DNA from 2 places in the Paenibacillus sp. YAE3 genome. Region 1 is predicted to be linked to the other one. Evidence: riboswitches for the same ligand, from Rfam matches in the RefSeq annotation. Region 1 holds a riboswitch; the other holds the start of a gene.
The links. Region 1 has a riboswitch for S-adenosylmethionine ahead of AC27KL_RS13805 (methionine ABC transporter ATP-binding protein). Riboswitches for the same ligand answer to the same signal wherever they lie in the genome.

Region 1 (4,421 bases):
TGGTCAGCGGCTTGGCAGGGCTTACAGCGGTGGCCGTCGTCGCAGCCTTTTGGCTTTACGCCAAAAACCGCAAAGATCTGCGCGTCTATTCCGTGCTAACGCTTATTTTTGTGATCGTGCAAGCATTGATGGGGGCGCTCGCCGTCATTTATGACCAATCGTCCGCCGTGTTAGCGCTTCATTTTGGATTTTCGCTCATTGCTTTCGCCAGTTCGCTTATGCTTGCCCTCGGGGCCCGAAAAATGGACCGGGAAAAGCAAACGGATTCTCCCGAGGATCAACCGGCCGTTTCGCCCGGCTTCCGCACTTTTGTATGGTCGATTACGATCTACTCGTACCTTGTGGTCTACGTCGGGGCTTACGTCAGCCATACGAGCTCGGCCGGGGGCTGTTCCGGCTGGCCGCTGTGCAACGGGCAATTTATACCGACGCTCACGGGAAGCGTGGCCATCGCGTTTGTTCACCGGTTGGCGGCATTGCTGCTGTTGATCGCCGTCGTGGTCATGGCCATTTGCGCGTATAAGCTGCACCGGAACAGCAGGGAGATTCGAACGCTGGGAGGCGCCGCCGCCGTATTGTGCCTTCTGCAGGTGTTCAGCGGCGCGGGCATCGTGTACACGCTGGGCAACCCGGAGGTTTACATTTTTGCGGCGCTGCTTCATAACCTGCTCATTTCCTCGTTGTTCGGCGTCCTGTGTTACTTGAGCGTACGGGTATGGCAGCTCGGCAAAGAGCCCGTCGAACAACTGAAGCCTGCATCAAATGTGTAAGTGCAAGGCATCATAAACATTTGCCTAAAGCAAAGTCCGCGAGTTTCGTCTTCGAGGGCTTTGTTTGGTCTTATCAAGAATGTACTTATCCGAAACTATACGCCGGGAGAGAAGCCCATGCTGCGAACACTGCTTGGAGAAATGCCGCGCCAGAACAAGGGACTGATTGGGGAAGCCATGGATGCGATGCACCGCACCATCGGGCTGCTTCAAAAGGAAATGGACAAAAACGACGACCCGAGCCATGACTTCCGGAAGCTGGACATATGGACGCGGGGGCTGGTATCCTCATTGGACGAGCTGGAACAAAGCTTGTTTGCCGCCGCCTATTTCCGCAAATCGGTCAAGGCCGGATACGTGGACGACATGAACGTTCAGGAGCAGACGGAATATGCAAGATACGCCTATTTTTACAAAAACGGCTTTATCCGCGTCTTTTCGGTTTTGGATAAGCTCGGCACGGTGCTGAACGAACTTTTTGATCTGAATACGGCCAAAGTGAAGGAGCATTACTCGTATTTCACCGTCCTCCGCAGGCTCCGGGAACTGGAACGTTGTCCGGCGCTGGAGGGCGAGCTGAATTCCGTCAAAAACGAATACCGCGACGCGCTGAACGTGCTGCGCAAACGGAGGAACGCGGAGATTCATTACATGAATGCGGAGATGCAGGACGACCTGTGGCAGCGGCATCAGGGCCTGCATGCCAAGGTGGAGCTGGAGGACCTGGATCAGCATTTGGAGGATCTGCGGCAGGGGCTTGACATGGTCTGCAAATCGTTGATCGCGGTATACCGGTATGCAGGGAGACTGTGGTCCTAAAATCCAACAAATTTCCTTTTGACAAGAAGCGGAAAAGTGATTATACTGAATCACGTGAAAAAATAATATTGTTTGCATACATTTTTTCTTATCGAGAGAGGCGGAGGGACAGGCCCGATGAAGCCCGGCAACCGATTCGAGAAGCGGCCCGCGAGGCCAAAGTCCCGAATGACATGGTGCTAATTCCTACAACTGCAGGCGACCCTGCAGGTTGGCAGATGAGAAGAGGAAGCGACTTCGAATAGAAGAGCCCTTTTTGATTCCGTCAAGAGGGCTTTTTATTTTGTCTACTTATGTCGAAGAGCGGCAGTTTATTGATAGATTGGACGCAAGGCTTAAGCTTTAAGAAAGCAAGGAAGGAGAGCTTCGGATTGATTGAATTAAAACAAGTAACCAAAAGATACGGCAAAGGTACGAAGACGACGGAAGCTCTATCCGGCCTTAACCTTTCCATTAAAAAAGGAGAGATCTTCGGGGTCATCGGACATTCCGGCGCCGGCAAAAGCACGCTGATCCGCTGCATGAACCTGCTCGAACGCCCGACGTCCGGCGAGGTATGGGTCGATGGCGTGGATTTGACCAAGCTCGGCAAGCAGCAGCTGCAGACCAAGCGCAGGGAAATCGGCATGATTTTTCAGCATTTCAATCTGCTGAGCTCGGCAACCGTCTACGACAACATCGCGTTTCCGCTGCGGCTCGCCCATGTGGATAAAGCCAAAATCGCGGACAAAGTGAACGAACTCCTTCAGCTTGTCGGGCTGGAGGATCACCGCGACAAATATCCGGCGCAGCTGTCCGGCGGCCAGAAGCAAAGGGTCGGCATTGCCCGCGCGCTTGCCAGCGACCCGCAGGTGCTGCTGTGCGACGAAGCCACATCGGCTTTGGATCCGCAGACCACCGATTCGATACTCAAGCTGCTGCTTGACATCAACCAAAAATTCAACCTGACCATCGTCCTCATCACTCATGAAATGCATGTCATCCAAAGCATTTGCGACCGCGTCGCCGTCATTCATCAAGGCGGCATCGTGGAGGAGGGGGCCGTGGCCGAAGTGTTCCTGAAGCCGCAGCATCCTGTGACCCGCGAGTTTATCCTCGGCGAGGCGGGAGAATCCGCCCAGCTTGCGCTGCAGGCGCCGCATGACGGTTCGTCCAAGCTTTGCAAGCTTACGTTCCTGGGGGAAAAAACGTACGACTCGATTTTATCCCGGACGGCAAGGGAAACCGGCGTCGATTTCGCGATTTTGCAGGGGACGATTTCGAAGATTAAGGACATCCCTTACGGCCAGTTGATCGTTCGCCTGGAAGGCGAAGCCGGGCCGATCGAGGAAACGATCCGGAAGGTTCGGGACGAAGGTTTGGACGTGGAGGTGTATGACTGATGTTCGGTATTGATTTTTCGCTGCTGGATTGGAACGAAATCGGCGTAGCCAGCGCGGATACGCTGAAAATGCTCGTTTCCTCCGCGGTGTTTACGTTTATTCTCGGCCTGCCGCTTGGCGTGCTGCTGTACCAGACGTCGCGATCGAACACCGGTTGGGTGCGGATCGTCTACAACGTGCTGTCGGTGATCGTCAACATTTTGCGTTCCGTGCCGTTTATCATCCTGATCGTCGCTTTGATCCCGTTTACGACATGGATCGTTGGCGTATCCTATGGAGTGCTCGGGACGATTCCGCCGCTGGTGATCGCGGCCGCGCCGTTTTTTGCCAGACTGGTGGAGACATCGCTGCGCGAGGTAGACCGGGGCGTGCTGGAAGCCGCGCAGTCGATGGGCGCTTCCACCTGGCAGATCATCATGAAGGTGCTGCTGCCGGAAGCCAGACCGGGCCTGCTTGCAGGCATTACGATCACGGTCGTCACGCTGGTATCCTATACGGCCATGTCCGGCATGGTCGGCGGCGGCGGGCTTGGAGACCTTGCGATCCGTTACGGTTATTACCGGTACGAGAAGGAAGTCATGATCATTTCCGTGCTGTTTATGATCGTTTTGGTGCAGGTGTTGCAGATGGCCGGGGACCGGCTCGTCAAGCATTTTACGCGCAAATGATAGAAGGGTAATTCCATCCGAACCTTCGGATGTCGGGAGAGCTTCGGCGCCTGCATGTGGTTTCCGCTACAAAGGAAAGACATGCGCCAAGTTCTCCAATCATAAATCTTATTAAGTCGATCAATTAAAGGGGGATTTACAATGAAAAAAGGATTGTTTGCACTGCTCAGCCTCATTCTCGTGGTGGCGCTCGCCGCTTGCGGAAACAAAAACGCCGAGGAGAAACCGGCGGCAGGCGGGGAAAACAAAGGGACGGAAGCCAAAACCGTCACGTTGACGGTCGGAGCTACGGCCGTACCGCATGCGGAAATTTTGAAGCACATTCAGCCGGCGCTTGAAAAAGAAGGCGTAAAACTGGAAATCAAGGAATTTTCCGATTACGTGCAGCCTAACGTTCAAACGTTCCAAAAGCAGCTTGACGCAAACTTCTTCCAGCATAAACCGTATCTTGACGACGAAAACAAAACCCGCAACATGGATCTCGTCCCTGTCGTAGCCGTGCACGTGGAGCCGCTTGGCGCGTATTCCAAAAAGGTGAAATCCGTGGACGAAATCAAAGACGGCGCAGTCGTCGGCATTCCGAACGACAAAACGAACGGCGGCCGTGCGCTGAGCCTGCTGGCGAAAAACGGGCTGATCAAACTGAAACAAGACAACATGATTCAAGCCACCGTCAAAGACATCGTGGAAAATCCGAAAAACATCAAAATCAAAGAGCTTGACGCCGCCATGCTTCCACGCCAATTGGACCAATTCGATCTGGCGGTCATCAACACGAACTA
Region 2 (4,421 bases), on a different contig from region 1:
CGTATTCATGAACCGAATGGTGAAGGAAAGCAAACAAGGGGGAAAATGGGCCGAAGTATGGATCGATGAGGGGGAAGGCGTCTGGAAGCTTGGCTGGAGGGATGTGGAAGGGGGCGGCAGCGTATCGGAACAGACCTGGTATGAAGGCGGTTCATGGAATGAGATGCTCCATATATACCGCCACGGTCTGGCCGTGAAATTGGGCGAGGGTTTCCGTCCGGTCATTGACGGCATCTTTCACGACGAAGAGGAGCAAAAAGGAAAAAGCCAAAACGCGCAAAAGCTGTATTGCTACAGCGAGCTGAACTACGACGAGGAGCTTTACAACGAGCTGTGCGCCTGGCGGCGCAAAAAAGCGGCGGCCGAGCGAAAGGCACCTTATTTTATCGCAACGAACCGGCTGCTGCGGCTGATCGGCACGTTCGTGCCGATGACCTTGGACGAGCTGCTGCAGCTGCCCGGCGTCGGGGACAACAAGGCGGCGGAATACGGCGCGGAGCTGCTGGAAATAACAGCAGGGCGTAAACGCAGCCACGGCTTCCCGCTGGATTGGGTGCAGGACGAGCTGGACGAGGCGACCTACGAGGCTTGGGTATACAAGCAGAAGGAGCAGAAATATAAGCAGGATCTCGATCGATACCGGACCAAGCAAATGCTGCTCCAAGGCATCCAAAACGGCAAAAGGCTTGAGGCAATGGAGCAGGAAACCGGCTTGACGAGACGGGAGCTGGTGGAAGCGCTGGAACAGCTGGAGAAAGAAGGTTACGACGCCGAAAGCCTGATCGCCGGGGAACTGCAGGAAATGCCGGAAGCGGAGCAGGAAGAGGTGTGGAAGGCTTTCGAGGAGCTGGGGGACACGCTGCTGAAGCCGGTCATGCACCGCGTATACGGTCAGGAAGCAGCGGCGGGACCGCTGATGGAGCTCCGGTATGAACGCCTGCGTTTGATCCGGATCCGGTTCCGGAAGGAAACGGGCAGCCGCCGGCATGCGGGATAACCTGCAGGTCGCGGGCTCCGGGCGTTAGGTGCGGCGATAAACGGAAGAAGACGCGTGGGGCACGGAGCGCGGGGACAATGCCGGGATGACGGGCCGTACCGCGAATGAATACGGATCACTGCTTCTTATCCATGCCGCTTAAGACGCAAAAAGGACGAAGATGCTTTACGTGCACGTGGAATGCAGCTTAAGCCAATCTTCGTCCTTATTCTAAATCGACCGTCTTTCAGATCCAGTCCTTCTTGCGGAAAATCAGCAGCATGCTGACGGCGAGCACGGCCATGATTCCGATTACGACAAAATATCCGTAAGCCGTATGCGTTTCGGGCATGTTGTCGAAGTTCATGCCATAGATTCCGGTAATGACCGTGAGCGGCATGAATATGGTCGTGATGGCGGTAAACACGCGCATGATTTCATTCGCGCGGTTGGCGATGCTGGACTGGTAGGCTTCGCGAAGGTTGCCCATCAGATCGCGGAACGTATCGAAGGTTTCAGAAATTTTGACGGCATTTTCATAAATATCGCTAAAATATTTTTGCAGCTGATCGTCGATCAACCGAAGATCCCGTTTATTGAGCGTATTGATCAGTTCTTTTTGCGGTCCCAGCACCTTTTTCAGCCACAGGATTTCGCTTCGCAAACCGATGATTTCGTTCAGGTGCGATTTTTTCGTGTGCATCAGGATATCTTCTTCCAGCTTTTCGATTTTGGCTTCGATCCGGTCGCCTACGGTGAAGTAGTTGTCAACGACAAGGTCGATCAGCAAATACAAAAAGCGGTCGGGGGTGCTGACTTCCTGCTCCCATAAAATCGGCTTCAGGGAACGCAGCTCGTGAATTTTTTGTTTGGTCACCGTGATAATAAAATGGCGGCCCAAAAAGACGTTCAGCGCACGCAGGAAAATTTCCTCGTCATCGAAACGGATGGAATTCACGACGATAAAATAATGGTTTTCGTAAATTTCGAGTTTGGGGCGCTGTTCCTCTTCGCTCAAGCAGTCTTCCACCGCCAGATCGTGAAGGGAAAATAAAGGCTGCAAAAGCGCCAGATCTTCCACGTCCGCATCGATCCAATAGAATCCTGCAGGCGGGGCAGTCAGCGTGGTTTGGATGTCATCGATCGGGCTGAAAACGCCCTCGTTTACCAACCGGATTTTCATCTGATCTCACTCCTTTATCCCGACATGCGGCGCATGTTCAGGAAACGCTTGTTTAGGGCATAGGAAAGAAATCAGCGTTGCCGGTCGTTTTTTTCGGGGAATTAAAAGAGGAATCCGCGGTAGACAAAAGCGAAAACTTCCCTGCGCCGGCAAGCCGATTTCAGTTCTATGCGGTTGTGTTCATTTGCATTCAGCTTCGGGCTCGGGTCGCCTTCCATCTCATGTCACCTCTTGTTTTAGGTTCAAACACTTGTCTAGTATAACGCCGGGCCATGGACCTTTCAAGAAAAAAATCGCGCCTGGCGCCGTCCTGTTACAGCGTATGACAAAGGCTGGAAAAACGTGTGGGCTCCTCTTGCGGCATTTGCCCGAAAGCTTCTTGACGAAGGATGGGATTATGATTTAAAGTAAGGAACAAGATCAAATAAAACTGAATACAGCGAAATCTTATCAAGAGCAGGTGGAGGGACTAGCCCAATGAAACCCGGCAACCGGCGCGAATGCGCACGGTGCTAATTCTTGCAGGAACGTGAAGCTGCTTTGCGCAGCGGTTTCTGACAGATGAGAGAGGCGTAAAATATAACGAACATGACCTTTCTCTATGCAGGAAGGTCATTTTTGTTTTATATGCACCTTGCTCCCCCGTATGATTTTCGCCACCTTCGAAAAGGAGTGTTGAATCATGCCGATTAAAATTCCGGATGCCCTGCCGGCCAAAGAAATTCTAAACGGAGAAAATATTTTCGTCATGGATGAGAGCAGAGCGTACCATCAGGACATTCGGCCGCTTCGCATCGCCATCCTGAACATCATGCCGACCAAAGAGACGACGGAAACGCAGCTGCTCCGCCTGCTGGGCAACTCCCCGCTGCAGGTGGAAATTACGCTGCTGCATCCGCAGTCGCACACGTCGAAAAATACGTCCGTGGAACACTTGGAGGCATTTTACAAGACGTTCGACGAAGTGCGCCACCGCCGTTTCGACGGGATGATCATTACCGGCGCGCCGGTGGAACGTTTGGATTTCGAAGACGTGTTCTATTGGGATGAGCTCGAGGAAATCATGGATTGGTCCAAAACGAACGTCACCTCGACGCTGCATATCTGTTGGGCCTCGCAGGCCGGCCTGTATCATCATTTCGGGGTGCCGAAGTGGGATTTGGCCAAAAAATGCTTCGGCGTGTTCCCGCATACGGTCAACCGGCAAAACGTAAAGCTTCTTCGCGGTTTCGACGAAGTGTTTTATGTACCGCATTCCCGCCATACGGAGGTCCGCCGTGAAGACATCGAAGGCATCGACGAACTCGAAATTTTGTCCGAATCCGAGGAAGCGGGCATCTATTTGGTGGCAACGAAAGACGGCAGACAGATTTTCGTCACGGGTCATTCCGAATACGACGCCTATTCCTTGAAGTGGGAGTACGAACGGGATATCGCCAAGGGCATGGAGATGGACATTCCGAAGCATTATTACCCGAATGACGACCCGAGCCAAACCCCGCCGGCGATCTGGCGCGCCCATGCAAACTTATTATTCTCTAATTGGCTGAATTACTATGTATATCAAGAAACGCCCTACGACATCGGCGAGGTCGCCGAAGTTTGGCCGCAGATCTAGGCTGTATACTTGAGGAGATTATGGGGGAAACCGACATGGAGAAAAGAAAAGCATTAAACATCGAAAGCCGATTGGCGCAAATCGGTTCGCAGGAGGATCCGGTCACGGGAGCCGTAAACTTTCCGATTTACCAGGCCACGGCGTTTCGCCATCCGAAGCTCGGCCAAAGCACGGGATTCGATTACGCACGGACGAAAAGCCCGACGCGCAAAGTTCTGGAGGAAGCAGCCGCTGAACTGGAGTCCGGAGACGCCGCTTTTGCGTGTAGCTCGGGCATGGCTGCTCTGCAAACGATTTTTTCCCTGTTCAAGCAGGGCGATCATTTGATCGTATCGCTTGATTTGTACGGCGGAACATACCGGCTGCTGGAGCGGATCCTTTCGAAATTCGGCGTCAGCGCGTCGTACATCGATACGAATGATCTGGATGAGCTCGAAAAATCGAGACGCCCGGAAACGAAGGCGGTCTTCATCGAAACGCCGTCCAATCCGCTGATGATGATTACGGACATCGAGAAGGTGGCTGCTTGGGCGAAACGCCATGAACTGCTGACCATCGTGGACAATACGCTGCTGACGCCGTTTTTTCAGCGCCCGATCGAACTTGGCGCAGACATCGTCATTCACAGCGCGACCAAATATTTG

Region 2: another riboswitch for S-adenosylmethionine. It lies ahead of metA (homoserine O-acetyltransferase MetA); the one in region 1 lies ahead of AC27KL_RS13805 (methionine ABC transporter ATP-binding protein).

What each region holds. Positions count from the first base shown of each region.
Region 1 covers NZ_BAAIYF010000006.1:219,625-224,045, reverse strand. The annotation lists gene AC27KL_RS13815 (COX15/CtaA family protein) at 1-770, shown strand, start outside; gene AC27KL_RS13810 (Cthe_2314 family HEPN domain-containing protein) at 888-1,589, shown strand; SAM riboswitch class I at 1,675-1,814, shown strand; gene AC27KL_RS13805 (methionine ABC transporter ATP-binding protein) at 1,961-2,971, shown strand; gene AC27KL_RS13800 (methionine ABC transporter permease) at 2,971-3,639, shown strand; gene AC27KL_RS13795 (MetQ/NlpA family ABC transporter substrate-binding protein) at 3,781-4,421, shown strand, end outside.
Region 2 covers NZ_BAAIYF010000004.1:204,958-209,378, forward strand. The annotation lists gene AC27KL_RS09610 (HRDC domain-containing protein) at 1-997, shown strand, start outside; gene corA (magnesium/cobalt transporter CorA) at 1,224-2,159, opposite strand; SAM riboswitch class I at 2,604-2,727, shown strand; gene metA (homoserine O-acetyltransferase MetA) at 2,842-3,777, shown strand; gene AC27KL_RS09625 (aminotransferase class I/II-fold pyridoxal phosphate-dependent enzyme) at 3,813-4,421, shown strand, end outside.